2 linked regions of the Kordia sp. SMS9 genome follow. The protein of the gene in region 1 binds, or shares a complex with, the protein of each later gene. Links are inferred from orthologs where the notes say so. Each region holds a gene or a part of one and is shown on either strand. Other genes may lie near its edges. The genes, in order: KORDIASMS9_RS15990 and uvrB.

Region 1 (15,783 bases):
AAACGATTCCTCCGTAATTTGACATAATTTTATAATTTTAAATGATTAATATTTGGTAGGTTTTTTATATCAATTGCTCATTTGGCGCCTTGTAGAACTTTGATATGATTCAAAAGTAGTATCATAAAGAATTATATAAAAGATAGTTTTCACCTGAATTTTTGCACGTATTTAAAGCACGGAAACACGTAGAAATACGCGTGATTAATTATCTTATTTACAATACTTTAGATGTGTAACTTTAAAACAATTTATAATGGCTTTAGAATTAATTGACAATTTTGATCAAATACCATTGGCAGAAGCATCTGTGTTCACAGAAAACTGGCAAAAAGAAAATGTAATTAAAGCATTTTTGTTTCATAAAAATGATATCGAATGTTTGTCACAGCAGACAGATGTTGTAGGTGTCCGTTTTTATATTGGTATTGTTGCGAATGAAAACAGTACTGATGAACCAGATATGATTGTTGTGGGCGTAGATAGTAAAAATAGAGATATTATTTATCCTCCTGAAGAAGCATCTACCAAAACTAAAACCGAAGATGAAGTAAGTGGTGTGTATGATTTTGCATTGCCGTGTCCAAAACTTTGTGATCCAAAAAGTTGCTTATTTGATTCAATAAATTGCTTATCTGATTCAATAAGTACTATAGCTTCAAGTTTTACCACCGAAACCATGAGAACAGTGCAACATTCCACAGAAGATGAGTGTCTTATTGAGTTAGGCGCCATTACTGTAGAAGATGCTATTGAACGTGTAAGTATTTGGCAATGTGACATGAATAAAGAATTAGTGTCCGTATATTTCAATATTGAAGACTTAGATTCCATATTTGAATATTTTGAAAGTGCCAATGCGTTACGTGTGTATTTTGGTTTAGAAAATGGCGTTCATAGAGTGATTCTAATTGGAGCTTCAAATGCAGTAGAAGCGTATTATGAAGACGTTGAAACAGAATATGTATATGTAAATACAGTTGCACCATGTACAGGCAACGGGGAACTTTCATGTGCAGTAAATAGAACGTTATATAGATCCTGCAGTCAATCCTAATTTTTCATGCTCACACAAACTTTTTTAAGAACCATCAGTGAAATTGCACAGTTTTCTCTAGTAGTACCGTTACTAGCGATGCTATTCAGATTCAAGCGTTTTACAAAATTATTTTGGACGTTAGGCATACTACTCATTGTTGCAGCAATCATCTCTTATAGTTCGTATGTGTTATATAAAAATGGTGCTAATAATATGTATTTACTTCATATATATACTGTGTTAGAATACGCACTTTGGAGTCTATTTTATTATCAACTATTTGAAAGTGCGATGGCAAAAAAAATAAATATAGGTTTATTGGTGGTTTTTGTCACGTTTTCGATATTGAACTCCATATATTGGCAACCGTTGGAAATGTATAATTCATACAGCAGGTCAGTAGAAGGCACATTTTTATTATGTATGGCAATTGCTTGGTTTTATAAAGTTTTTGTGAATGGAAAAATTGTTCGCTTGGAAGCACATCCTATTTTTTGGATCAATGCAGGTGTTTTGGTGTATTTTTCAGGTTCGTTTTTATTATTTATTTCTAATAATTTTTTGATGGAATTGACAAGACAAGAGTTTTTTGAAGCTTGGGCATTGCATGGATTGTTTTTAATAATTCACTATCTTTTCATTTCAATAGGAATATGGCTGATCAAACACAAGAAGGAACTTCGTTAATATTATACATTGGCATGCTAGGAATGTTTTTCTTAGCATTAGCTATTGTAGGTTTTGTCATTATATACAAAAGACGCTTGCTCAAACAACAAGTAAAGCTTCAGGAACAAAAAATCATTCATCAACAACAACTTTTACAAAGTGCCGTAAAAATTCAAGATGACGAACGAAAACGCTTTGCAGCAGATTTGCATGATGAAATTGGCGGCGGAATTTCTACCATACTATTAAGTGTAGAACGCATCAAAAATGCACAAGTCGATCAGCCAGAAATGGTGTCAAAATCACAACACATTCGCGATCAATTGAACGATTTGCTACAAAAAGTTCGCGAAATCTCATACAACATCATGCCGCCAACCTTGGAAGATTTTGGGTTGCATGAAGCCATCAGCGATTTATGTTATTCCATTTCAGAATCAAGCGATAAAAAGGTTCATTACGAATGGAAAGGCGACGAAGAACGATTGGATTTCTCACAAGAACTTGCCTTTTATCGCATCATCAAAGAACTCTTGGTCAACGCCGTGAAGCACTCAGAAGCAAACACAATCAGTATTACCATTGAAAATTTAGCAGAAAGTTTTCAACTAATGTTACAAGACAATGGAAAAGGATTTGATGAAGAAAAGCAGCAAAAAGGCGCAGGATTGCGCAACATCAAAGATCGTGCGCTAATTTTAGGCGCTACATTACACATTTCATCAAAAATACAGCAAGGAACGACAGTTCACATACAATTAAACAAATAAAAAGCATGACAAACATTGCATTGGTAGACGATCATTTGCTCTTTCGAGAAGGAATAAAAGCCATCTTTCAAGACGAAAAAGAGATGAAAATTACACTTGAAGCTTCTGACGGGCAAGAATTCTTAGAAGTGTTGCGCAATGCTGTGGTAAAACCAGACGTGCTTTTGTTGGACATTCGCATGCCGAATTTAGACGGATACGAAACGGCAAAAATTGTCTTGGAAAAATATCCCGCAATGAAAATCATCATTCTGACTATGCATGAAGAAGAGCGACATATCATTCGGATGATAGAACTTGGCGTGAACGGATATTTGATGAAAAATGCGAGTCGCAACGAAGTCATCAACTGTATAGAAAGCGTGTTGGAATACGATTACTATTTCAACAATAAAATTACAAGCATCATGCGCAAAGTGATGATGTACAAAGGAAAACGAACCACTACGCACATCATTCACGATTTGACCGAACGTGAAATTGAAGTATTGACACTGATATGTAAAGAATTTACAGCCAAAGAAATAGGAGAGAAGCTTTTTATCAGTTTCAGAACTGTTGAAGGACACCGAAAAAAACTACTTTCCAAGCTCAATGTTCGCAATACTGCGGGTTTGGTCGTATTGGCACTAAAAAACGAAATTGTGAAGATATGATTGGTAATTAGTATTGAGATGTCAGTAGTGTGTATTGAGAAATTTCAAATGTCAATTTTAGTATATTGAAACAAATCGTTTCAAAAAGCAACTAAACAAATTGACGAATAACAAAAGTTAAATGCTACCTGTAGAATTTTAAATTGAAAATGGTATTTTTAGGATCCAAAAATTGAAATATTAGAAACGTCATGCTTCCTCGCAAGGACGTATCAACCAACCAATAACAAAAAAACACGTGTTTCAACTACAAAAACATACTCACATCATAAAAATTTTGAGCGAAAGCGGTAAAGCCTACGCAGCTATAAACTTAAACGAAGGCGGACGCTTGTTCGATTTGAAATTGGATGACAGACCTGTTATTCAAGAACATGAAGATTTTCCATATACCAATTCGTCAGCTTCCGCAATCATGTTTCCGTTTGTCAATAGAATTCAAGATGGAATGTACTCTTTTGAAGGTAAAACATATCAAATTACATGTAATGAACCCTCAAAAAACAATGCGATTCACGGATTGCTCTACACAAGAAAATTTGAAGTCTATAAAAAGCAAGTTTCTGTAAAAGCAGCAATACTCACCTTAAAATATGACTATGACGGAACAACACAAGGATTTCCTTTTCCGTTCGATTTCTTTGTTACGTATACGATTACAGAAAAAACAGCACTCGTAAAAATGAAAGTCATCAACACAGGCAAAAAAACCTTTCCATTTACCATTGGCTGGCATCCGTATTTTACTTCTGAAAATCTATACGAAAGCTATATTGACTTTGATTGTGATGAAGAATACACCACAACCGATGACAGAAGCATTACAAACGGCACAAAACCGCACGAACTCAACATGCCATTTCAATTGAAAAATCATCCTTTTGACACGGCATACACTCTCAAAAATATCAAAATTGGTTTTCATACACCAAGCTACAAACTCACAATAACAGGAAATGCGGCTCAAAATTTTGTACAATTCTTTACGCCAGCAACTAAAAATATCATTGCCATCGAACCCACAGTCGGATTGTCCAATAGTTTCAACAATCACATAGGATTGCAAACATTACTACCGAACAAAACGTATAAAATCGAATGGAATGTTGAGGTGGAAACGAAGAATTGAGATCTTTGTATTAAATAGTAAGAAGTTTCAAACTGTGACTGAGCGCAGTCGAAGTCAAAAAAGTGTATAACTTTCAAAAAGAACAGTTGTAATAGCGACGCGAGAATGTTATTTTTGGAGTTAATTATGGAGCAAGACATTCAACACTATATTGCGCAGCTAAATGACGCACAACGCGCACCAACCGTTCACAAAGATGGAGCATTGATGGTGATCGCAGGCGCAGGTTCTGGAAAAACACGAGTACTTACGTATCGCATTGCGTATTTAATGAGTCAAGGCGTAGATTCCTTTAATATTTTAGCATTGACATTTACCAACAAAGCCGCACGTGAAATGAAAGCACGTATTGCACGAATTGTGGGTGGAAGTGAAGCAAAAAACTTGTGGATGGGAACATTCCATTCAATCTTTGCAAAAATTTTACGCTTTGAAGCGGATAAATTAGGCTATCCTAGTAACTTTACGATCTACGATACACAGGATTCTGAACGTTTAATTCGCGCTATCATCAAGGAAATGCAGCTAGATAAAGATATCTACAAATACAAACAAATACGTTCGCGAATTTCCTCTTTTAAAAACAGTCTCATTACGGTGAGAGCGTATTTCAACGATCCCGATTTGGTAGAAGCAGATGCCATGGCAAAACGTCCGCGCATGGGCGAAATTTACAAAGAATATGTAGATCGCTGTTTTAAAGCTGGCGCGATGGATTTTGACGATTTATTATTAAGAACGAATGAATTATTGAATCGCTTTCCAGAAGTACTATTAAAATACCAAACGCGTTTCCGCTACATTTTGGTGGATGAGTACCAAGATACCAACCATTCTCAATATTTGATCGTAAAAGCCTTGGCAGATCGTTTTCAGAATATATGTGTCGTGGGCGATGATTCACAAAGTATCTATGCGTTTCGTGGTGCGAATATCAACAATATTTTAAACTTTCAGAAAGATTATGACAATGTTGAAATGTACCGTTTGGAGCAGAATTATCGTTCGACCAAAAACATTGTAGAAGCAGCAAATTCAGTCATAGAACACAACAAAACACGTTTGGATAAAGTGGTTTGGACCGCCAATGAATCTGGACCGAAAATAAAAGTCAATCGCAGTGTGACAGATGGAGAAGAAGGTCGTTTTGTAGCGAGTTCCATTTTTGAAACTAAGATGCGTGAGCAAGTGACCAATGGCGATTTTGCGATTTTATACCGTACCAATGCACAATCACGCGCCATGGAAGATGCGTTGCGAAAGCGTGACATTCCGTATCGTATCTACGGTGGTTTATCCTTCTATCAAAGAAAAGAAATCAAAGATGTATTGGCGTATTTGCGATTAATCGTGAATCCGAAAGATGAAGAAAGTTTAAAACGTGTCATCAATTATCCTGCACGTGGCATTGGGCAAACAACGATTGATAAATTAGTTGTTGCTGCCAAACATTACGGGCGTTCCATGTTTGAAGTGATGGAAAATATTTCCAAAATTGATCTAAAAATCAACAAAGGCACGAAAACTAAACTGGAAAACTTTGTGACGATGATCCGAAGTTTTCAAATCATGAATGAAGGCTCGAATGCGTTCGAATTGACATCGCACATTACCAAAAAAACGGGCTTAGTTCAAGAATTGAAAAAAGACGGAACGCCAGAAGGGATTGCGCGTATTGAAAATATAGAAGAATTGCTGAACGGAATTAAAGATTTTGTGGAAGGACAAGTGGAAGTGGCTGATGCTACAGGCGCGTTGGCAGAATTCTTGGAAGATGTGGCATTGGCTACCGATATGGACAACGACAAAGGTGATGACGATAGAGTAGCTTTGATGACGATCCACTTGGCAAAAGGACTGGAATTTCCGTATGTCTATATTGTGGGAATGGAAGAAGATTTGTTCCCATCAGGGATGAGTATGAACACGCGAAGCGAACTGGAAGAAGAACGCCGTTTGTTTTATGTAGCGTTGACCAGAGCCGAAAAACAAGCCTATTTAACCTATACATTAAGTCGTTACCGATGGGGAAAATTGGTCGATGCAGAACCAAGTCGCTTCATAGAAGAAATTGACGATCAATACTTGGATTACATCACGCCCGTAGACAATTATCGTTTCAAACCGTTGATTGACAATGATATTTTTGGCGAAGTGGATAAAAGCAAATTACGCTTGCAAAAACCAAAATCGGGACGTCCGCCAGTGGTGGGAAGTCCCACACCAGAACAAATACGCAAACTGCGAAAAATAAAGCCAGAAACCTCACAGAGCAGTCCGCCAAGCGGCAGTTTGTTAGATGAAAAACTTGTGCCAGGAACCTTAGTAGAACATACGCGTTTTGGTCGGGGAGAAATAATACGATTAGAAGGTGTTGGTGGCGATAAAAAAGCGGAAATCAAATTTCAAGTTGGAGGCATTAAGAAGTTGTTGTTGCGTTTTGCGAAATTGGAAATTGTGAAGTAGTTTTTTTAGTAGTGAGAGGTTAGTATTGAGTAGAGAGAAGTATTCAAGAATAATTTTTCAATAGAAAAGGTCTAAAATCTAAGCAAGTTCTAGAGATTCCTACTTACGCAGGAATGACAAAATATTCTAATGAAGTCTATAAATCTAAGTAAGTCTAAGAAGTTAAAAATTACCGAACCATACAAACTGAATTCACATGTCCTTTGTAATCATACTCTTTGATAGGATTGTTTGGATCTAGTATCCATTTACCATCTACGATAAATTTATATTGATGTTTTCCGGCAGAAAGCAACATGGAAAGTTCCCAGCCATCATCGGTTTGTGACATTTTAAATCCATCTTCCGACCAATCGTTAAACGAGCCAGAAAGCAATACGTTTTTAGCATCTTTAAAGCCGTGAAGTTTAAAGGTATAATACGCTTTCACATCAATGAGAGAGTTGTATTCGTCAAATTCATTCAGCTTCTTATTCGGGTTCGCTTCATCGGCAATCCAAATGTTATCTACAATAAATTTATACTCGTAGATGCCAGGTTTTAATTGCAACTTTACAGCCCAACCTTCGTCCGTTTTTTTCATCTCAAAAAGATGTTCATTCCACTTATTAAACGAACCTGCTAAAATCACTTTTTTAGCTTTTTGATAGCCTTTTAAGAAGAACGTTGTGTTTCCATCCTCAGAAATATGCGCCGTATACATTTTAAGATTGTACACATGCAAATCCATTCCGTATTTATTTTTTGCTTCCGTTACATTTTCAATTGCGCCTTCGGGTTCAGCCCAATACTGCTCATTAATCACAAACTTAAATTCCCATGAAAATTCATCGGTAAAATCGGCAATCTTTTTTCGAAATTCATAGCGATTCTCGTCTAGCTTCGTCATGATCCATGTATCTTCTGCCCAATTATTGAATTCGCCAGCAACCGCAACCTTTTCAATGTCAACATCTGTATCATGAATTGACTTCCGATGATGTAAAACTCCATGTGTCACTTCCTTATAATCGCGTTTATCAAACGTAAACACAACTTCGTCACCTTCCACACGATAGCCTTGCGTCTTTTTTTGCGCAAACATACTTGTGGAAATACACAAAGTTAGGAGTAAAATAATATGTTTCATCGGTTGTTTCACGGACTAAATATAGGAGATTTCATGAAATATAACTTTTCTTTTTTATAATTAATAATGGTTCGCTTGTATTTTAAAAACTCAAATCCCAAAACACCATCTACGGAAGTGCCATACGCTTCGTTCATTTTCCGAAGATTGGTCACAATGGTGTACATTGGTCCCACGCCAATACGATCATTCAGTCGGAAACCATACAATTTCCCTGCCAAAACGCGAATTTTTTTATTTCCAGCACCAATCATGGACAAACGTTTCATGGGACGAAATTTTTCAAGAATTTTTTGGTGACTATTTTTATTTAGTTGATTGAATTCTGCGCCAGTATCCAAGGCAAAACGTACTTTTTTGTCATTTACAAAGCCAGAAACGACAATCGTATGTCTTCTCAATTGAAAATCCAAACTGTCCATAATCGTTTCTGCATACACTTTCGTATCGAGTTTATCACCGTTTTTATCCACGCGTGACAGTGTAATTTGATTCAAATACAAATCAATGAATACTTCGTAATCTTTCAAAATATTATAGCCAATAATGCCGAGTAAGTGCATTTTTTTGCTTTTTTCAATGTGTGAAAGATCAATTACATCTGATTTTTTATTTTTAAGATTGAAGTTGTGTAGGATGAACTCACTCAGCTTTCGTTCGTACGGCTGATCTATGATCCGTGTAACGCCCGTGGTTTCTCCTTTCTTTCTTGTCAATCGTTGTCCTTTCGGGAAATGTACCTTGTTTAACACAAGTCGTTCAGAACCTGTATCAATAATAAAATTACCTTTCTGGTTGAGGAATTCGGCTTCTACAACGATCAATTGATCGACGACTTTAAACGGAATTCGCGCAGTGTACTCATTTAAAAAATCTGCTTTTGGAAACAGAATTTCAATAGGATTTTCTTCTTCATTTGCCCAACTAAAGCTGGTACTAAAAAAGAAAACCAATGTGATGAAGATTAGTTTTCGCATGGTGTTTTGATTGATGATGATACTATAAAGACGACCAAATTCGGTTTTTGTTGCATTTTAAGAAAGATTTGTGATTGTCTTAACTTCCACCAAACGTCTCTTCGAGTGATTTTTTGTCATTGCGCCTGTCTAAATGAAGAAAATTGTATCGAGAAGTGTTCTGAAATTCATAGCAGATCTCGATACAAAATTTTTGTAAAATTTAACTCGATCAGACGTTGAGAGTAATTTAAAATTCAACATTCAAAATTTTCAGCGCACACTGAGCGAAGTCGAAGCGAAGCTTTTCCGAAACCGCGTCGGAGTCAAACCCTTAATTTCCTTAAACTTCCGATTGAAATTTGAAACATTAAAAAATCCGCAAGCAAACGCAATATCCGCAATGGACAATTGTGTTTTATTGGTCAAAAACTTACAGGAATTCTCAATTCTGACTTCCGTCAAAAACCTAAAAAACGTTTTATTGGTGCGTTGTTTGAAATACTTGCAAAACGCATTTGGCGTCATATTGGCAATGGTAGCAACATCTTCCAACACAATCTTCTGATCAAAATGATTCATCACAAACTCAAAAACCGCACTCATGCGTTTTCCTTCGTCGTTGGTATAGTTTTTAGTGTTGATGAATGAAGAAACCGTTTCATAATCTGATGTCGTCAAAACTGAAAGCACCTCAAAAAAAGTAGCAAACTGTTGTATCGTAGTTTCGTGTAAAATTCGTTCAAACAAAGGTTGTATGAGACTTTGATTCTCTAAAAATTTCACACCAAAATTGGCATCATATAATAATTGCTGTACTTTTTGAAGCTTTGGCAATGCGAAAAAACATTCACCAAAACTGGTATGTGTAAAAAATAGCGAAATCATATAGGAATCTTCTTCAAGAGAAGCATCAGACTTTAATACATGCGGCACGTTGCTTCCAAATAACAAGACATCATTCGATTGAAAATCGCGAATCGTATCACCTACAATAAACGTTCCTTTTCCCGAAATAATACACGAAAGTTGAATTTCTTCATGCTGATGCAATTGCTCATAAAACGTACGTCCACGATCTTCTTGAACGATCAAAATATCGCTTTCGGCTTTCGGAATTTTAAACGGTAAAACTTTCATGAAAGTAAATTCATATGTGAAAAATTAATCTAAAATAATGTTTTAAAACAAAAATTAGGATAAAATAGTATCAAAATTGGATAATATCTACGATTTCTAAGAAATAGCACTTTTATACTTTTACACTTCGACAAGCTCAGTGTAAACAAATCGACAAAACAAATCGACAAAACAAATTGACAAAACAAATCGACAAAAACACAAATTGTCAAAACACAAATTGTCAAAACACAAATTGTCAAAACACAAATCAACAAACAACAAAACACAAAAAATATGACCATCAATTGGAAAGGTGTGATGCCAGCCGTCACGACAAAATTTACGACTAGCGACACGCTCGATTTAGAAATGTTTGCAGTCAACATAAAGGCACAGTTAGAAGCAGGAGTACATGGAATCATTCTCGGTGGAACGCTCGGAGAAGCAAGTACACTAACGAATGATGAGAGACGTATTTTGGTACGCGAAACCGTTAAAATTGTCAATGGAAAAGTGCCTGTAATCATCAACGTTGCAGAACAATCTACCGCTGTGGCAAAGGAAGTTGCGCAACATGCAAAAGAAGATGGCGCCAATGGTTTAATGATGTTGCCACCAATGCGCTACAAAGCTGACAGCAGAGAAACAGTGGCGTATTTCAGAGCAGTTGCCCAAAGTACCGATTTGCCAATAATGATCTACAACAATCCTGTCGATTACGGAATTGAAGTAACCTTAGACATGTTTGACGAATTACTCAAAGATTGCCCAAACATTCAAGCTGTCAAAGAATCTACACGCGATATTTCGAACATTACCCGAATCAAAAATCGTTTTGGAGATCGCTTGGCGATTTTATGTGGTGTAGATACGCTTGCGCTAGAAAGTATGCTCATGGGCGCAGAAGGCTGGGTTGCAGGTTTGGTCTGTGCGTTTCCCGCAGAAACTGTTGCGATTTACGCATTGGCAAAAGCTGGAAAAATTGACGAAGCCATTTCAATCTACCGATGGTTTTTACCAATATTGGAATTAGACATCAACACGAAATTAGTACAAAACATAAAACTAGCGGAAGTTGCCACAGGAATTGGAACAGAAAACGTTCGCGAACCACGATTGCCACTAATCGGAGCAGAACGCGAACACGTATTACAAATCATTAAAAATGGACTCGAAACACGTCCAACATTGCCAGATTATAAATTGTATCTTTAGCTTTGAGAATTGAGAATTTCGAAAATATAACTGACAACCGAAACATGATTACTGGAAAAAACTATATAGGAAACTCGCTTTCCGCGAAAGGAAATATTGCGTATACAACTTTCAACCCAAAAACAAATACGGCTAACGAAAACGTATATACCGAAGCAACTTCGGAAGAAATTCAAGAAGCCGTAAATTTGGCTTCAGAAGCTTTTAAGGAGTTTAGAACGATTTCTGGCGCAAAAAAAGCAGCATTTTTAAATGCAATCGCAGATGAAATTTTAGCTTTGGATGATGAATTAGTCCAAACTTACATGTCAGAAACAGGTTTACCAGAAGGAAGAGCCAAAGGCGAACGCGGCAGAACCATCGGACAATTACGAACTTTTGCCAAACTCATTGAAGAAGGTTCTTGGGTAGAAGCACGGATTGATCCTGCACAATCAGAAAGAACACCAAATCCGAGAGTCGATTTACGCAAAATGTTAGTTCCAATTGGACCGATTGTCGTTTTTGGCGCGAGTAACTTTCCGTTAGCCTATTCTACGGCTGGTGGCGATACCGCTTCCGCATTGGCTTCTGGTTGTCCTGTTATTGTAAAATCGCATCCAATGCACGCTGGAACAGGTGAATTGGTAGCTTCGGCAATCGCGAAAGCAGTACAAAAAACGGGCATGCCAAATGGCGTATTTTCAAATCTAAACAGTAGCGGAATTGAAGTCGGACAAGAATTAGTTTCACATCCAAAAGTAAAAGGCGTTGGATTTACAGGAAGTATTCGTGGCGGACGTGCTTTGTTCGATTTAGCTTCAAAACGAAAAGAACCCATTCCAGTATTTGCTGAAATGGGAAGTATAAATCCTGTGATTCTATTGCCAAAAGCATTGGAAAACAAAGGAGAATCTTGGGCAAAAACCTATGCAAAATCAATCACTTTAGGAACAGGTCAATTTTGCACAAATCCTGGATTAATTTTGGGAATACAAAGTGAAAGTTTGACTAATTTTATAAATGTTTTATCGGAAGAAATTGTACAAATACAACCGCAATGTATGTTGCATCCAAACATTCACGCGGCGTATACAAACAATAAATTACAAGCACAAGATCAACACAATGTGACTACGGTGGCTGCAATTACGGAAACGGTAACAGAAAACTATGCACAACAAGCAGTGGCAACAGTTGATGGAAAAGCATTCTTAGAAAATTCGACTTTACATGAAGAAGTTTTCGGTCCATTTTCACTAGTGGTACAATGTAAAAATGCAGCGGAATTGGAAGCCATTATTGCAAACTTAGAAGGACAATTGACAGGAACAGTGATTTCTGAAGAAAACGAAGTTTCTGACTATGATAACATTATAAAAGCACTATCTGACAGAGTTGGAAGAATCATTTTTAACGGCGTTCCCACTGGTGTGGAAGTTGTGCCTGCAATGTTGCATGGTGGACCATATCCAGCGTCTACTGACAGTCGTTTTACGGCGGTTGGTAGAGATGCAATTAAACGTTGGGTGCGACCGTTTAGCTATCAAGATTTTCCAAATGCACTCTTGCCAGATGCATTAAAGGACGAGAATCCATTAGGAATTCTTCGATTGGTAAATGATCAAGAAACAAAAGAAGCTTTGTAAAAAATATTTTTGCTAAATGCTAAATGCTAAATGCTAAATGCTAAATGCTAAATCATAATGAAAAAAACGTTTTTTTGTATTGATGCTCATACTTGCGGAAATCCTGTGCGCGTTGTTGCTGGTGGCGGACCCAATTTAAAAGGTTTGAACATGAGCGAAAAACGACAGCATTTCTTGCAAGAATACGATTGGATTCGGAAAGGACTGATGTTTGAACCGCGCGGACACGATATGATGAGTGGAAGCATTCTATTTCCACCGAGCAATCCTAAAAACGATTTCGGCATTCTATTTATAGAAACGTCGGGTTGTTTGCCCATGTGTGGACACGGAACTATTGGAACGATTACCATTGCCATAGAAGAAGGGTTGATCACGCCGAAAACAGCAGGGAAAGTGAAGATGGAAGCACCAGCAGGTTTGGTGGAAATTGAATATCAACAAACCAATAAAAAAGTAGATTGGGTTCGGTTGACAAATGTTAAAAGTTATTTAGCCGCAGAAAACTTAACGGTAGATTGTCCCGAATTGGGAGAACTTACGTTCGATGTCGCTTATGGCGGAAATTACTATGCGATTGTGGATCCGCAAGCAAATTTCAGCGGAATTCACGACTTTACAGCGAGCAAAATTATTCAGTATTCACAAGTAGTTCGTGAGCGAATTAATGCAACATATCCAAATGTATTTGTGCATCCAGAAAATGAAACCATTCGTGATGTTTCGCATGTATTGTGGACAGGAAATCCGTTAGATGAAACGTCTTCGGGAAGAAATGCCGTTTTTTATGGAGACAAAGCGATTGATAGAAGTCCTTGTGGTACAGGAACTTCCGCGCGAATGGCACAATTGCACGCCAAAGGAAAATTAAAAGTAGGCGAGGCGTTTGTGCATGAAAGTTATATTGGCTCAAAATTTATTGGAAAAATCGTTGAAGAAACGATGTTAGACGGAAAACCTGCCATTATTCCAAGCATACAAGGTTGGGCAAAAATTTACGGTTATAATACGATTATTATTGACGAAGAAGATGATCCGTATGCGCATGGGTTTCAGGTAATTTGATTTTGATAGTATTGAGGTGTTAGTATTGAGAATTGAGTATTGAGAGTTACTCTAATTGTCACTTCGAGTGATTTTCGATAGAAAATAGTATCGAGAAGTACTTTGATTTTCTAAACTGTTCTCGATACACCAAATCATAGATTTGGCACTCGTACTAACGTTTGGAGTTGGATACACGTCAAGCTGAACTAGATTCAGGATCTTATTGTTTGATTTTGATAGGATTGAGATGTTAGTATTGAGTATTGAAATATTTCAAACATCGTTATGTATAAGTAATAGATTCCTGCCTTCGCAGGAATGAAAAAAAGAATTATATAATTGAAAAAAGAAGTTGTAATTATTGGTGGCGGTATTATTGGACTGTGTTGCGCGTATTACTTACAGCAAGACGGACACCAAGTGACCATTGTGGATAAAAGTGATCTGACTAATGGTGCTTCTTTTGTGAATGCAGGATATATTACGCCAAGTCACATCATACCCTTAGCAGCGCCAGGCATGATTACCAAAGGTTTGAAGTGGATGCTCAACGCGTCCAGTCCTTTTTATGTAAAACCACGATTGGAAGCTGATTTTTTACGATGGTCTTGGTTATTTAAAAAATCTGCCACAGCGAAACACGTTGAAAGATCGATTCCTATTATTAAAGATATCAATTTGTTGAGTCGGGAATTGTATGCGGAGATGAAAAACTCAAACGATTTTGACTTTCATTTTGAACGAAAAGGCTTGTTGATGTGTTATCAAACGGAGAAAGAAGGCGAAGCAGAGTGGAAAATGGGACAGCGTGCAATTGCAGAAGGCTTGAACGTTCAAAATTTAACTAAAGAAGAAGTCAAAACCTTAGAACCAAACGTTGATTTTAACATCAAAGGCGCTGTCTATTTTGATTCGGATGCACATACAACGCCAACTGATTTTATGCCGCAACTAATCGCGCTGTTACAACAAAAAGGAGTTCAGTTTTATACGAATGATAGTATAACCGATCTACAGTTTTCGGACGGAAAAATTGTTTCTGTACAGACTCTGAAACGAAATTTAAAAGCAGACGAATTTATACTTTCGGCAGGTTCATGGAGTTCATTTTTAGTGAAAAAATTGCAGGTACGAATTCCGCTCCAAGCGGGAAAAGGCTACCGAATAGACGTTCATGAAGATACAGGAATTACCATGCCTGCGATTTTAGCCGAAGCCAAAGTTGCGGTGACACCAATGCAAGGTTTTACGCGATTTGCTGGCACGATGGAAATTGGCGGCATTAATCATACAATCAATCAAAAACGCGTCAAAGCGATTGCAAAAGCTGCTGAAACTTTTTACAACGGATTGAAAATTCCAGAAGAAGCTATAAAAAATGCTGATTGCGGATTGCGTCCGTGTTCGCCAGATGGTTTGCCGTATATTGGAAAGACTAAAAAATATAAGAATCTCACAGTTGCTACAGGTCATGCCATGATGGGTTGGAGTTTGGGACCAGCTACGGGAAAATTAGTCAGCGAATTGATAGGCGAGAAGCCAACTTCGATGAAATTGGATGGTTTTGAAGTGGAGCGGTTTTCTTAAATATTAGACTTCTATAGATTTTGATTCATCTTCGAATAGTTTCATTCTGTTTTTACATATAATTAATTAAATTTGTTTAACATTTATATTTAAATTATTTAGAGTCGCTAAAACATAGGGACTGTATTGCAACAACACTTATTTACTCTTAAATAGAGTGTTTACATTTAGTTTATGAATTACAAAACTTTTATAATAGTAAGCATTGCATGTTTGTGTGCTTTGTTTTCCTTTGCTCAAAATTATACTGTTTCCAATTTTCAGAAGATTAATGAATTAACAGGGAACTTCACGGGCAGTCTTGACGTGAATGATAATTTTGGTGTTTCGATAGCGCAAATAGGCGATTTAGATGGAAATGGAGTTACCG
Region 2 (15,722 bases), 950 kb from region 1 along the record:
AGGAGCTTGCGTGATCAATACAAGTTCTAGCGCAAGTCTTACCCTAAATTCTAATCAAACCATGGTGGCCGCGTATTTGTATTGGGCAGGTTCTGACGATGGTGATTTTGATATTGAATTGAACGGAATTCCCGTAACAGCAGAACGCACCTTTAGCGATGCTTTGACTGGAGACCGTACTTTTTTCGCCGCTTTTGCAGATGTAACTACGATTGTTCAAACAGAAGGAAATGGTTTGTACACCGTAAGTGAATTTGATCTGACTTCCGTCATCACTCCGTATTGTCCATCTGGAACAAATTTTGGTGGCTGGGCAATTACGGTTATTTATGAAAATCCTGCGTTGCCATTAAATCAACTGAATGTGTATGATGGTTTGGAAAGTGTGCCCGAAGAACTTGAAATTACGTTAGATAACCTCAACGTTTTTGATAATATGGGCGCAAAAATAGGTTTTATTGCTTGGGAAGGCGATCAAGCATTGAGCGTGAATGAATCGTTGCGCGTAAATGGTTCTATTATTTCAAATTTTCCCTTGAATCCTCCTGATAATGCTTTCAATGGCACTAATAGTTTTACAGGTGCAACCGATTTGTACAATATGGACATCGACTTTTACGGCATTCAAAATAATATTAGCATTGGTGATACTCAAGCTACTATTTCGCTGACTTCAGGACAGGATTTTGTAATGATTAATAATATTATCACAGTATTGAACAGTCAGCTTCCAGATGCCCGAATTACGTTGGATCAACTAGAAGATGCTTGTGATGTACGTGATTTAGATATAACGTACACCGTTTCCAACACAAATAGCACAGCAGAATTACCACAAAACACACCGATAGCATTTTATGCTGATGGAATTTTAGTAGCAACAGCTGTGACTCAAATAGCACTTCCTATTGGCGCAAGTACGCAACAAATGATTACGTTGAGTATTCCTGTTTCTATTTCGAATACGTTTGACTTGTTGATTGTTGTAGATGATGACGGAACAGGCAGCGGAACTGTGGATGAAATTAATGAAGATAATAACGATAGTTTGCTAAGCATCACCTTACCGACTTCTCCTGTGATTCCTGTGTTACCAGCTTTAGTGTTTTGTGATAATGCAGAAATGATCCTGTTTGATTTGACCATTCAGGAAAGTTTGTTCACGGAAGTCCCATTAACTTTTACCTATTACGAAACGCTGCAAGATGCTTCAAACAGTACAAATATCATTTTGAATTCAACTTCATACAGTTCTGGAAATTATCCCACAGAAATTTTTATCAAAATCACCAATAGCAATTCCTTCTGTGAAGCTATTGGGAATTTTGAATTGATCCTTTTAGAAAGTCCAGAAGCAAATCAAACCGACGATTTAGTAGCCTGTAGATTAAACGAAACGGAAAGCGCACCCTTCGATCTGACCACAAATGAGAATACGATCAATCCTGCTTCAAACATCATGTTTACCTATTACGAAACGGCAAATGCAGACGGAACGTTTCAAGATGAAATTAACACACCAACTGCTTTTGACAATACTTTTAATCCGCAAACCATTTATGTAACCGTTGAAAACGAATTTGGCTGTATTGCATCCACAAGTTTCGATTTGCTCGTAGAAGATTGTGAAATTTATATTCCCAATGGATTTTCTCCAAATGATGACGGTAAAAATGATGTTTTTAACATTCTCAACCTAGAAGCGCATCCTAATCATATACTTCATATTTACAATCGGTATGGGACGCTCATTTTTGAGGGAAACCGAAATACATCTCGCTGGGACGGTTTTCCCAATAGAGGTTTTCCAAAAAATAAAAAACTTCCTACTGGAACTTACTTTTATGTACTCTATTTAAATGACGAAAATACACTCGCAAGTCCTTTATTATTAGAACAGACCTATACAGGTTGGGTATATTTGCAGAATAATTAAGTTTAATTTACGTTAATATCACTGATTTTCTGTATTTTAGTATCGATTAATTGCTAATTTTAAAATAAGTCACAAGTACTAAAAATAATTTTAAGGACATTAAATTATGTATATATTTGTCCGTAATTTACAATGACCTAAAGCCACAACGTAAGAACTGCCCATTCTAATCGTTTTAGTCATAAGTAGACTTAACCCCATACCTATGAAAAAAGTTTTTCTAACACTTTTTACTATTTGCGCCTACCAAATAGTTTCTGCTCAACAAGTAACTACCAACGAATCATTTTCCCTACAACAACTCGTAGAACAGTTGGTACAAGGGTGTGTTGAAATTTCCAATGTAAGTTCCAACATTAACGGAAACGTAGATGGCTTTGCAAGTTATGCTGCTTTTAATCAAGGTGGATCTAATTTTCCTTTTGCCAATGGGTTGGTGTTGACTTCTGGTCGCGCGTCCGATGCTGGTAATGGATTGAATCCGATTCCTTTAAACAGTGGATCTACCAATTGGGGAACCGATGCGGATTTGGAAACTGTGTTAGGTGTGAATAATACGATCAATGCGACTTCCATCGAGTTTGATTTTATCGCTGTGACCAATCAAATTAGTTTTAATTATTTATTAGCTTCGGAAGAATATGCAGAAGATTTTCCGTGTCGATTTTCCGATAGTTTTGCCTTTTTAATTAGACCTACCGGAAGTGCTGCACCTTATACCAATATTGCGGTAGTACCAGGCACAAATATTCCTGTGAGCACAAGTGTAATTCACGATGAAATTGTTGGGTTTTGTCCTGCTGAAAATGAAGAGTTTTTTGAAGGATATAATTTAGGAGACACCAATTATAACGGAAGAACAACCGTGTTGACTGCAACTGCGAATCTAATTCCGAATCAGCAATATCATATTAAATTAGTACTGGCCGATGGAACAGATCAAAATGCAGATTCTGCTATTTTTATTCAAGGAAGTAGTTTTAATGCTACTGTCGATTTAGGTCCAGATATTACAACTTGTGCCAATTCGTTTGTATTGAATGGAGATATTGGAAATACCCTTGCCATGTATCAATGGTTTCGAAATGGCGTTCCGCTTCCAGGAGAAACAAATGCTACAATTGATGCTATGGCATCTGGAACCTATCGTTTGGAAATTACCATTCCTGTAGGAACTGAAACTTGTACAATTGAAGATACCGTAGAAGTTACCTTAAATGCAGCTCAAACTGTTGGTCCAATTTCAGATTATGAATTGTGCGACAATACAGGCGCAGATGGTATTGAAAGTTTTGATTTGACCATTAAAGAACCCGAAATATTAGCGACGGTTCCGCCTGCAAATTATACCATTACTTACTATCCTACGCAAAATGATGCAGACAACGAAACAAATGCATTTGCAACTACCATTTCAAATACGACTTCGCCACAAGAAATATTTGTGCGTGTATTAGATACAGATAATGGTTGCTTGGCTTTTACAAGTTTCAACCTTATTGTAAACGAATTACCTGTTATTAATCCGCCAACTCCAATTGATATTTGTGATGAAGATAGCGATGGATTTACGCAAATAGACTTAACCGTTAGCAATGATGAAATTACTGGCATGAACCCTGTGTATGGTGTAACGTATCACTTTTCTCAAAATGATGCTGATAACAATGCGAATCCGATTATTGGTGAATACACAAATTTGACCACTAATGACACTGTATTTGTGCGTGTGATCAATACAGAAACAGGATGTATAAATACCACAACTTTAGACATCAATGTGGGCGTTCCTCCAGCAATTACAATACCTAATAGAAATTTAATAGATGCGTGCGATCCTGAACAAGATGGTTTTGCAACGTTCGATTTAACACAAATCATAGCAGAATATACGACTGGATTGACTGGAATTACCGTCACTGTTCATACCTCCGCTGATGATGCCAATACAGGCGCAAATCCAATTCCAGACATTACCGCTTTTAACAATGAAACGCCAGAACAACAAACTTTATACATTCGTGTAGTAGATAACAATTCAGGTTGCTTTTCTGTTTCACAATTTGTAGTATACAGCAATGCACTTTTAACAGCAACAAACTTAAACGATAGAAACCGATGCGACGATGCGAGTAATGATGGTGTGTTCGCTTTTAATCTTCAATCGATTACAGTTTCCATCCAAAACAACTTATCTTTTGTACAAGTCGCCTACTTTTTAACAGAAAACGATCGGGATAACAACATCAATGAAATTGATCCTACAGTTCCATTCAATAATACTTCCAATCCACAAGAACTTTTCATTAGATTAACTGATGCAGATACAGGTTGTGTAGATGTGTCCAGCATTAACTTAATTGTAAATCCTTCTGTGTCGGCACCAACTATTGGAACGCTTACAGCTTGTGATACTAATTCCAATGCAATTGCCGTAGTAGACTTGGAAATGTTTACTCCAGATATTGTAGGAACAGACACCGATTTTGAAGTAGTTTACTTTTTATCGCTAAATGAAGCTACATTTTTCACAAACCCTATCACAGAACCCATTATAAACTCTTCCAATCCGCAAGAAATATTCTTCCGTTACCGAAACGTCAATACTTCCTGTTCAGACATTGGTTCTTTTATGTTGGAAGTGTTGCCTGCGCCCGATGTAAATGTGCCAAATACGATTTTAATATGTGACGATGATACAGATGGAATTGCGGATGTTGATTTAACACTAAGTCTTCTAGAAATCATTACCGATTTAACAGACATCAATATTTCGTATCACCCAACACTGTCTGATTTAGTAGCAGATGATGGAGAAGTTATTGCAGATCCAACAGCTTTTAATACTGCAACAGGTTCCGCTTTTGTGCGTGTAGAAAATGCCATTACAGGTTGTTTTGCCAGAGTAGAACTGCCAATTATTGTCAATACCATTCCAGAGGTCGTTGCCACAGATATATATCAACTGTGTGAAACAGATACCGATCAAACCGAAAATTTTATCATGGAAACCAGAGATGATGAAATTTTGAACGGTCAAACCAATATGACTGTCTTGTATTATCCTACCGCGCAAGATGCGTTGGACAAAACGAACGAAATCAACAAAACGATTCCGTTTGCCAATCAAACCAATCCACAAACAATTCATGTTCGTATTGAAAATGATACTGATCCTGATTGTTTTGCCGTTTCTGACTTCGTCATTCAAGTAAGTCCTGCACCAATTTTTAATGTTCCAACCGATTTATTTGTGTGTGATGACATCACCAATAATGGAGAAGACACCTTTGATTTATCCATTACGCGTGATGAAATCGCTGCAGGAATTTCACAAAACCTAACGATCACATTTCATCTATCATTTGATGAAGCAGATATGGGTACAAATCCAATTGCAGATTCATTTACAAATACGGTAAATCCGCAAGCTATTTATGTGAGAATCAGTAATGATTCTGAATGTTATACGGTTGCAGATTTCGCCTTAAACGTCATCCAAGTTCCAGAAGCAAATCCTGCGCCTGATGTTACGGTTTGTGATGTAGATTATGACGGACAAGTTGTGTTTGACTTGACAGAAGCCGAATTTTCCATCCTAAACATTCGTCAAGACAATGTAGTCATTACCTATCATGAAACTCAAGATGATGCAGATACTGGAGCAAACGCTGTTCCTGATCCAACAAACTATACCAATAGCAACAATCCGCAACCAATTTTTGTACGATTGATCAATACGATTTCTGGCTGTTATGTAACGGTTCCGTTTACACTCAATGTAAATTTACCACCAGTTCTGAACAACATTCCAGAAGCGACTTTCTGTGAAGCAGAAGTGCCAGGCACCGTCGATTTAGAACAAATAGAAGAAATTATCATCGACGATCCTACGGGAGTTTCTATATCATATTACAATGCTGCTGCCGACGCCGATAGCGATACCAATGCACTTCCAGAAATTTACACGTATATGTCAAATCCTGAAATCATCTTTATCCGAGCGGAAGATGAAGTTACAGGTTGTTACATTGTGCAAAGTATTGAAATTACCATGATTCCAAATCCAATAGCAAATCCTGTAAGTGATATGGAAGCGTGTATCAGTGATAACAGCAACACTACGCAAACATTTAACTTCTCAGAACAAACTGCCACCATATTAGGCGCACAAAATCCTGCGTCATTTACGGTAAGTTATCATGTAAATATTGAAGATGCGCAAAACGACGTAAGTCCGTTAACACCTTTATACAATGCTTTTGACGAACAAATCATCTATGCGCGTGTAGAAAACAATCTCACAGGATGTTATGCCACAACTTCCTTTATGACCATTGTACATCCGCTTCCTGTCGTAGATTTACCAGAAGATATTACCTTGTGTTTAAATAATCTACCATTGACAGTTACGGCAGGCTCTGACATTGGAAACTCGTATGTATGGTCTACAGGAGAAACGACAGCGTCAATTGACATTACTACGATTGGAAACTATTCTGTAACTGTCACCAATCAATTTGGCTGTGAGGCATCTGATAGTTTTACCGTGAGCGAATCGGAATTGGCTACGATTGTAGAAGTTGATGTCGTAAACTTTTCAGACAATAATACCATAACTGTGACTGCCAGCGGAAATGGAGATTACCTATATTCCTTGGACGGCGGAACGCCACAAAACTCTAACGTATTTGAATTTGTTGCGCCTGGCTATCATGTTGTCACAGTTTCTGACAGGAACGGTTGTGGAGAAGTAAGCGAAGAAGTTGTAGTGATTGATTACATCAAATTCGTAACACCAAATAATGATGGATTTAACGATACATGGCACATCATTGGTATAGAAACCTTACCACAATCAGTCGTGTATATTTTTGATCGGTATGGAAAACTTCTCAAAACTTTGCGCGCCAATGATATGGGTTGGGACGGAACGTATCGCGGTCGCAGAATGCCTTCTAGTGACTATTGGTTTTTAGCGGAAATAAAAGACGGACCAGATTCTTTTGATGTAAAAGGGCATTTTACATTAAAACGATAGTTGATTGCTAGACAACTAAAAAATTAGTCAAAAATATGCTATGAAAAAAACTGTTTTCATCTTCATACTGCTTTTTATAAGTATCGCACAAGCTCAGAAAACAGCAATCATTCCTGCCAAAGGTCCAGAAAAAGGAACACTATTTTTAATTGGTGGCGGAATTTCAGAAACGCAAGCGCGTTTATTTGAAAAGTTTGCAGGTGGAAAAGATGCCCCAATTGTCATCATTCCCACAGCAATGTCCGATAACGAAATAGCTAAAAATCCTGATTTTAGTCGTATCAAAAAAAGGTTTCAAAAATTAGGAATTACGAATATCAGCATACTACATACACGAAATACAAAAGAAGCCAATAGCGATGCTTTTGTCGCACCATTAAAAACCTGTCAAGGTGTTTTTATCCTTGGCGGAAAAACCCAAAGAATCACAGATGCATATCATACTACAAAAGTCCACAAAGAACTCAAAGCACTACTGAATCGTGATGGAATTATCGCAGGAGTTTCCGCAGGTTCAGGCGTACAAGCTTCCTACTTTTACGAACACCACTTACAAACTGGATTTGATTTTTTGGAAGGTGTCATCATCATGAATCACTTTTTAGCGAGAAACAAACAATTCAACCACATTCAAGAAATTAAAGAAAATACACAACGCATTGCTATTGGAATTGACAATGGCACAGGAATCTTGGTGCAAAAAAACGTCTTTGAAGTTGTGGGCAATAGTTATGTTGCCATGTTTGATGGTTCATATTACGACAGCATGAATGATACGATTACCAGACTTCCCGCAAATTCAGAACGGTTTTATCTGCTGAAAAATGGCGATCGATACAATCTTGAAAAAAGAAGCATCGAAACCAATTCGGGAATAACGCCAATTGAACTTTCAGACGAAGAACTCCAAAAATATACAGGAATCTTTAAAGCTACCAACAAAGATTTTAGTATTAAATTTCTCATAGAAAATAATACACTCAAAGTAAAAAATAGTTGGGGTTGGAACGTCTATCCAATCTATCCACTAAAAAAAGACACATTCTTTGCGACCAACCGAACGATGTGGTTTCAATTTGTACGTGAAAAAGGGAAGATCGTTGCTGTCAAAAAAATAAAATCTATCCTACAAGACAACGTGATTGTCACGCTAGAACGACAAAAATAGTTTTGGAGATTGTTTTGTTAAATCTATCTCAAAAACATAAAATTCTTCAGCAAAATACTTGACTTTTAGTATTTTAGTCAGCATCACTTTAAAATGACACTTATGAAATATTTTCTAACAATGCTCTTGGTGAGTTTCTCTATTGCGATAACCGCACAAACCAAAAAAATACCACACGAAGAAGCTGTGAAAACAATTGACGGAACGCTAACACGCATGTTGCAATTGCTTTCAGTGGAGAAAGGAAATGCGATAGATACAAAGTCCTTAAAAGAATTATTTTTACCAAACGTAACATTCAGTGTGCGTGCGTCAGATGAAAAATATCCAAATCCTTTTGAAACCGTAAACTTGGAAGATTTTTTAGAATCCCTAAATGATAATTATTACAAACAAGGTTATGAAGAAAAAGAACTAGGGAAAGTCGTAAATGAATTTAACGGAATTGCCAATGTTTTTCAAAGTTTCATAGGCAGCGATTCCGAAGGCAACACCGAAAAAGGAATCAATAGTTATCAATTGGTCTACTTAAAAGATCGTTGGTGGATTGCCAATATGATCTGGACAATGGAAACGGATGAAGTCAAAATTCCGAAGAAATACTTTCACGAAAACTCAAAGAAAAAGCAGTAAAAGTCTATACTTTTCATCACAACATTTAAAAATCATTAGAAGTTACAAACCTCACTCCTTTTCCGTATTTTTGTACGATATGCGTTAAGGATGCTTCGACTTGGCTCAGCAGATAGCAGCAAGTTACCATGTAACGCGTATAGCACGCCGTAAAAGTACACTGAGCTTATCGAAGTGAACTTTTGCAGAACGCCAAAAAAAAAGCACTGACAATATATGAAGTTTAAAATTGTATCTGATTTTGAGCCTACGGGCGATCAACCGCAAGCTATTCAACAACTTACATCCGGACTTGAAACGAACGAGCAATACCAAACATTACTCGGTGTGACAGGTTCAGGAAAAACGTTTACGGTTGCCAATGTGATTGAAAAAGTGGAAAAACCTACGCTAGTGTTGGCACATAACAAAACCTTGGCAGCACAGTTGTATTCAGAATTTAAGCAGTTTTTTCCTGAAAATGCGGTGGAATATTTTGTGTCGTACTATGATTATTATCAACCAGAAGCCTACATTCCAACTTCGGGAACGTATATAGAAAAAGACTTATCGATCAATGAAGAAATTGAAAAGTTGCGTTTGAGTACAACCTCTTCCCTACTTTCTGGTCGCCGCGATGTCATTGTGATTGCGTCGGTTTCGTGTTTGTACGGTATTGGAAATCCAGTGGAATTTCAGAAAAATGTCATAAAATTAGAGCGTGATCAAGTGATTTCGCGTACAAAATTATTGCATCGTTTGGTGCAAAGCTTATATTCACGTACCACAGCAGAATTTACACGCGGTTCGTTTCGTGTAAAAGGTGATGTCGTAGATGTGTTTCCTGGATATGCAGATTTTGCCTTTAGAATTCACTTTTTTGGAGATGAAATTGAAGAAATAGAATCCTTTGATCCAGGCACCAATACCGTGTTGGAAAAATATACACAACTCAATATTTATCCTGCTAATATGTTTGTGACTTCTCCAGAAGTATTGCAAAATGCTATTCATCAAATTCAGGAAGACATGGTGAAGCAAGTGGACTATTTTAAAGAAATTGGCAAACATTTAGAGGCAAAACGCTTGGAGGAACGCACGAATTTTGACTTAGAAATGATTCGTGAATTGGGCTATTGTTCTGGAATTGAAAACTACTCAAGATATTTGGACGGTCGTGCCCCAGGAACACGTCCTTTCTGTCTGTTAGATTATTTTCCAGATGATTATTTGATGGTCGTAGACGAAAGTCACGTAACAATTTCGCAAGTGCATGCTATGTATGGCGGCGATAGAAGCAGAAAAGAAAACTTGGTAGAATACGGTTTCCGTTTGCCTGCCGCGATGGACAACCGACCGTTGAAGTTTGAAGAATTTGAAGCGATTCAGAATCAGGTAATTTATGTAAGTGCCACACCAGCAGATTACGAATTGCACAAAACCGATGGTGTGTATGTAGAACAAGTCATTCGTCCGACAGGATTGTTGGATCCTGTGATAGAAGTGCGTCCAAGTTTGAATCAGATTGATGATTTGGTAGAGGAAATTCATCTGAGAGTTGAAAAAGACGAACGTGTGTTGGTGACGACGTTGACAAAACGAATGGCGGAAGAATTGACCAAATATTTATCGCGAATCCAAATTCGGTGTCGTTACATTCACAGTGATGTGGACACGCTAGAACGTGTACAAATCATGCAGGATTTACGAAAAGGTTTGTTTGATGTGTTGATCGGTGTGAATTTACTGCGTGAAGGATTGGATTTACCAGAAGTTTCCTTAGTTGCGATTTTGGATGCAGACAAAGAAGGCTTTTTACGTTCAAATCGTTCCTTGACACAAACCGTGGGAAGAGCAGCGCGAAATGTAAATGGAAAAGCGATTATGTATGCAGACAAAATGACTAAAAGTATGCAGCGAACCATTGATGAAACCGCATACCGAAGGGAAAAACAAATTGCATACAATGCAAAACATAACATTACGCCAAAAGGCTTGAACAAAGCTTTGAGTTCTATTCTTGGGAAAGATGACAGCTTAGCGTGGGAAGATACGATAGAAGCAAAAGCGGCGGCTGAACCCGATTTGGAATACTTAACCAAAGCGCAAATAGAAAAGTTAATTCGCGAAAAGCGGAAATCAATGGAAGCGGCTGCAAAAGAGTTAAACTTTATGGATGCTGCCAAATACCGTGATGAAATTAAAGTATTGCAGGAAAAACTGTAACAAAACTTTAGTTCGTAACTCCTACTTGTGTAACAATTTACATACTATACACACTTGAAAGAAAAAATCACTTTAGTTATAGAAATCGCAGCAATGGTAGGAGGAATAATTGCGATTGTTTTAGGTTTTAACTCCTCTCCAACAGACTGGATACTGCTTATTATTGGATCTATCATACTTCTGTTAGTAGCATTATGGTTTAAAATAGCTACAATAAAAGGACAGGAAGATATTCATAGTGCTTATCAAAAATATCTAAGAGAATTCAAAAGTAATGCAGATCAAGTGATTGTGAATTTAGACAAAGCAATTATTCAAGAAACAAATCATTATTACACAAAAACAGTAGTAGAAGGACAAGCTGCGGCGTTAAATATCGTTGCTGGTTATGGACATCACAATGAGCAAACTATTAAAAGTACGTCTTGCGATGTAAAATTTAAGGTAAAATATCATAAAAGAACACTCACTTTAAAAACCTCCATTTCTAAAGATGAAACAAACGTTCGAATGCATTTTTACCTTCAAAAAGAAACAACAGCATACATAAATCCGTATGATCCAAAAGAATATTATATTGATTTGGAATTTATAGAAGCGCAATAAAAACGCAAGAGTATCTGTAACGGCAAATAGTACATTTTCCCTTGCGTCTTTTCAACAATTATATATACTAAACAATTTTGCAGTTGAAAACAATAAAAGGTTTCAACACTGATAAAAAAGCATACAAAAATTTCTTTTTGTGTACAGAAAACTGCTTCAACTACTGCACAAATGTAGGAGAATCCGACAGTTTTTTAAAACGTACTTCTTCGGAAACTTAAAAACGCGTAGAACTACCTGTTTTGTAGTAGGTTATCAATAATTTGAATACGGATCTGATAAACTTCAGCACTGCTTTTAACAAAAAATCGCTAATCAATGTTCTTTTACTATATATATTTGCCACATTTTAAGGCATTTGCGATCATTTTTGGGAGTAAAAAGTTGGAATAATTAAGAAATGTAAAAAAAAGTAAATCCATGGAATCTATTGAGAAATACATAAAATACGCGGTCTCGCAAAGAAAAGTTAAAAAGTTCAATATTAAATAATTGTAATGAACTCAAAAAAATCGCACAATCTGTCGAGCGAATGAATTTTGGCAGTATCTTTGCTATTATTAAAACAAATATTAAAATTTATTACCATGAGTAAAGGAACAGTAAAATTTTTCAACGACACTAAAGGATTTGGATTTATCGTTGAAGAAGGTTCAAACAAAGAACATTTTGTACACATTTCAGGATTAATCGACGAAGTTCGTCAAGGAGACGAAGTTGAATTCGAATTAACAGAAGGTCGCAAAGGATTAAACGCAGTGAACGTAAGAGTAATTTAATATTATATATATTTTATTTCTTAATGAAGCAAAAAGTCTATCAATTGGTAGACTTTTTTTATGCCCAATTTTAAAAACAGAACTTTCCCCTTTTTGAGTATCTTTGTCCCATGGCATTAACAAACAACGACGTTTTTAAAAAACTCCGTGTAGCTTTAAAGTTGCGCGATGACGATATTGTAAAAATATTAGAATTGGTAGATTTCCGAATTTCCAAAAGTGAACTAGGTGCATTTTTTCGCAATGAAGATCATCCAAAATATAAAAATTGTGGCGATCAGATTTTGCGAAATTTTCTAAATGGTTTGGTGATTCACTTACGCGGTCCGATGCCGAAAAAGGAAGTCAAACCCAAATCGACACAGTCTACTTCTAAACGAAAGAAATAAAGCAACTTGTATGTTTGATCATATCCAACTGACAGACGCTACATTTGAAAAACAATTTGCAACTTGCAAACTGTCGCCTTCCTTATTTACGCATGAAGCGCATCTAAGATTGGCATGGATTCACATTACCAAATACGGAATTAAGCAAGCATTAGATACTATTCAAATTCAGTTGCAAAATTTTGTAGCACACGCAAACGCAGCAGACAAGTACAATAAAACATTGACCATTGCGGCAACCAAAGCGGTATATCACTTTATCTTACAATCAAAAACGACTACTTTTAAGGAATTTATCACGGAGCATCCAAGGCTTTTATCCAATTTTAGACAATTGATGGAAGCGCATTATTCCCTAGATATTTTCACATCTCAAAGGGCAAAACAATACTATATTTCGCCAGATTTACTTCCGTTTGATTGTTAAAAAGCAACCTAGAATTTATGACTATCTTTCAACTACAAATACAATTTTTATGAAAATCCTCATCATCGGCGGAAACGGAACCATTGGCAAAAAACTTACGGAATATTTTAGGCAACAGCACGAAGTGTTCATTGCAGGAAGAACGACAGGCGATGTTACTGTAGATATCAGCAATAGCCAAAGCATTCAAAAAATGTTTGATCAAGTTGGAACGCTCGATGCGATCATTTGTGCCGCAGGTGAAGCCACATGGAAACCGTTTGACGAACTTTCTGAAGAAGATTATTATGTAGGTTTTAAAAGTAAATTGATGGGACAAGTCAATTTGGTTCGCATTGGGCAAAACTACCTCAACAAAGGCGGTTCCATTACCTTAACCACTGGAATTTTGGCAGATGAACCAGTTCCGATGACGGCAAGTGCTGCGATGGTCAATGGTGCCATTCACAGTTTTGTAAAAGCAGTGATTTTAGAATTGGAAGGCAACATTCGTGTCAATGTCGTTTCTTCTGGTTTGGTGGAAGATGCAGTGGAAAAGTATGATGCATATTTTCCAGGACACAATCCTATTGCGATGCAAAAAGTTGTGAATGCGTATCGCAAAAGTGTGGACGGAAGACAAACAGGTGAAATTATTCGAATATACAACTAATACTATATGAAATGTAAACAGCTTCTACGAGTAGCACTTAGTCTTGTATTTTTTTCTTGCGAGATTAGCATTTCGCCCGCGCTAAAAACACCTTCACACATTACTATTGAAAGTGAAGGATTGACCACAACTGCCGTTACCGTTGAAAATCATTTAGGAAACAAAAAGACATCTGAATTTATTTATGGAGAAGCCTGCAATGTTGTTTTCAATAATATGAAAGGATTTATAGCAACTGAAAATTTGGTATACCCTGAAATGGATATTTATGTCATCAATAAAAAAGGGGACACTCTTTTAAATGAACAAAATCTTCTTAAAAATCAAGATATTAATTTCCAAAAAGAAAAGTTAAGCCTAGAAAGCTACATATTGATTGCAAAGCCTATGTTTGCTGGAAATGAATATCTAATGCATGTGAATATTACGGATACGAAAAGTGATCATTTTTACAACATACGCATGCCGTTTTCTGTGATTGAAAATCCTTTATTCACCACAAAATCTTCTGGAATTACCTACGATTCCATGTATTTATATTCAAAACAACGCGATGTAGGAATTGTGGATGATAAAATATCCATGGAAGAAGACATCTACATCATCTTGAATAATTTCAAAGGTTTGAAAGTGGATGAAAACGGTATGGTTGATATTACATCTTCGCTATCATTAAAAGATGCTACTGGCACAAAAATTATAGAAAAAGAAAATATGTCGCCAGCACTTTTAAATGCGGCATCAGTACAACAACAATTTTCTCCTTATATTGTGATCACTTCTGGAATTGTCACCAATCCAATAACATGCGAACTTAAAGTAAAAGACAATCGATCGGATGCGTTTTTTGAAACTAGGTTTGAGCTAATTGTCGAATAAAACCTTGCGTTGTGACTTAATTCCCGTCATTTTTACTTTATTTACAGAAACATAAGATTTCCACTCTATGAGCATCGAAAGAGACCTAAAAAAGCGTAGCAATAATACTTGCGAATTGTGCAATTCCACTGAAAAACTAGCAATGTATCACGTGCCACCAAATCATGCTGAACAACTGGAAAAATCTATCTACGCATGTGAAACTTGTATTTCTCAAATAGAAAATCCTGAAACGATGAACGCGAATCATTGGCGTTGTTTGAATGATAGCATGTGGAGCGAAGTCAAAGCGGTTCAAATTGTAGCGTGGCGTATGTTGCACCGATTGAAGCATGAAGGCTGGCCACAAGATTTGCTAGACATGATGTATTTGGAGGAAGACGATTTGACTTGGGCAGCAGCCACAGGAGAAGCGGAAGAGGAAGAAAACACCCTCAAACATGTAGATGTAAACGGCGTACAATTGCAAGCTGGAGATAGTGTGGTTTTGATCAAAGACCTAAACGTAAAAGGTGCTGGATTTGTTGCGAAACGTGGAACGCCTGTTCGTAACATTACACTTTCACATGACAATGCAGAACATATAGAAGGACGTGTAAACGGACAACATATTGTGATTATTACAAAATATGTGAAGAAAACCTAATTCTTTACCATACTACATAAAAAAGGCTCGCCAATTTCTTGACGAACCCTTTTTCCATTAACTAACCAATCCTAAATAATTATTATGAAAATTTTTATATTATGAAATTTCAATCAAACGCTTTGGCTTCACTTTGTCTTCTTCACGTTTTGGCAACGTAACATGTAAAATTCCGTCTGTATACGTAGCGTTGATTTCTTCTTTATTTACTGTTTGTGGTAATTTGAAAGAACGTGTAAACGCTGAAAAGCTAAACTCTCTACGCGTATAATTATCTTCTTTCTTTGTTTCTTCTTTCTTTTCTTCTGTGCTAATTGTTAACACATCATGATCGAGTGAAAGTTTGAAATCTTCCTTCGTT

Evidence for each region.
Region 2: the proteins of KORDIASMS9_RS15990 (region 1) and uvrB are in contact, whole or in part, in a crystal structure (PDB 7EGT), measured with the Thermus thermophilus proteins. The link is inferred for Kordia sp. SMS9 from one-to-one orthologs. Residues at the interface, in WP_096412145.1 of Thermus thermophilus: His654, Arg656, Phe657, Gln666, Asp668, Glu669, Lys680, Arg681, Leu682, Ser683, Lys685, Tyr686, Ala687; in WP_096411307.1 of Thermus thermophilus: Glu23, Leu25, Arg26, Asp27, Gly28, Glu29, Arg30, Phe31, Arg55, Glu326, Asp327, Phe328, Glu379, Ser382, Gln383, His398, Gly400, Arg401.

Annotation. Positions count from the first base shown.
Region 1 is NZ_CP031153.1:3,770,519-3,786,301, forward strand. Bases 4,030-7,059 are described here. They hold KORDIASMS9_RS15990 (ATP-dependent helicase), read left to right. Parts: upstream 4,030-4,389; coding sequence 4,390-6,729; downstream 6,730-7,059. Other genes in these bases: KORDIASMS9_RS15985 (aldose 1-epimerase), read left to right, coding at 4,030-4,263; KORDIASMS9_RS15995 (hypothetical protein), read right to left, coding at 6,899-7,059. In the rest of the region: KORDIASMS9_RS15960 (hypothetical protein), read right to left, coding at 1-25; KORDIASMS9_RS15965 (hypothetical protein), read left to right, coding at 257-1,057; KORDIASMS9_RS15970 (hypothetical protein), read left to right, coding at 1,064-1,726; KORDIASMS9_RS15975 (sensor histidine kinase), read left to right, coding at 1,693-2,478; KORDIASMS9_RS15980 (response regulator transcription factor), read left to right, coding at 2,484-3,134; more of KORDIASMS9_RS15985, read left to right, coding at 3,412-4,029; more of KORDIASMS9_RS15995, read right to left, coding at 7,060-7,858; KORDIASMS9_RS16000 (hypothetical protein), read right to left, coding at 7,867-8,835; KORDIASMS9_RS16005 (AraC family transcriptional regulator), read right to left, coding at 9,088-9,954; KORDIASMS9_RS16010 (dihydrodipicolinate synthase family protein), read left to right, coding at 10,231-11,151; KORDIASMS9_RS16015 (aldehyde dehydrogenase (NADP(+))), read left to right, coding at 11,196-12,779; KORDIASMS9_RS16020 (4-hydroxyproline epimerase), read left to right, coding at 12,834-13,844; KORDIASMS9_RS16025 (FAD-binding oxidoreductase), read left to right, coding at 14,166-15,413; KORDIASMS9_RS16030 (T9SS type B sorting domain-containing protein), read left to right, coding at 15,588-15,783. UniProt on the Escherichia coli protein: A helicase with DNA-dependent ATPase activity. Unwinds DNA duplexes with 3'-5' polarity. Translocates on single-stranded DNA with 3'-5' polarity. Initiates unwinding more efficiently from a nicked substrate than double-stranded DNA.
Region 2 is NZ_CP031153.1:2,824,200-2,839,921, reverse strand. What follows is about bases 8,520-11,488. They hold uvrB (excinuclease ABC subunit UvrB), read left to right. Parts: upstream 8,520-8,994; coding sequence 8,995-10,983; downstream 10,984-11,488. Other genes in these bases: KORDIASMS9_RS12220 (hypothetical protein), read left to right, coding at 11,077-11,488; KORDIASMS9_RS12230 (hypothetical protein), read left to right, coding at 8,520-8,778. Also shown: KORDIASMS9_RS12245 (gliding motility-associated C-terminal domain-containing protein), read left to right, coding at 1-1,936; KORDIASMS9_RS12240 (T9SS type B sorting domain-containing protein), read left to right, coding at 2,142-6,977; KORDIASMS9_RS12235 (cyanophycinase), read left to right, coding at 7,018-8,145; more of KORDIASMS9_RS12230, read left to right, coding at 8,248-8,519; more of KORDIASMS9_RS12220, read left to right, coding at 11,489-11,589; KORDIASMS9_RS12215 (cold-shock protein), read left to right, coding at 12,177-12,368; KORDIASMS9_RS12210 (DUF1456 family protein), read left to right, coding at 12,479-12,757; KORDIASMS9_RS12205 (hypothetical protein), read left to right, coding at 12,768-13,184; KORDIASMS9_RS12200 (short chain dehydrogenase), read left to right, coding at 13,234-13,836; KORDIASMS9_RS12195 (hypothetical protein), read left to right, coding at 13,843-14,715; KORDIASMS9_RS12190 (alkylphosphonate utilization protein), read left to right, coding at 14,783-15,361; KORDIASMS9_RS12185 (Hsp20/alpha crystallin family protein), read right to left, coding at 15,461-15,722. UniProt on the Escherichia coli protein: The UvrABC repair system catalyzes the recognition and processing of DNA lesions. A damage recognition complex composed of 2 UvrA and 2 UvrB subunits scans DNA for abnormalities.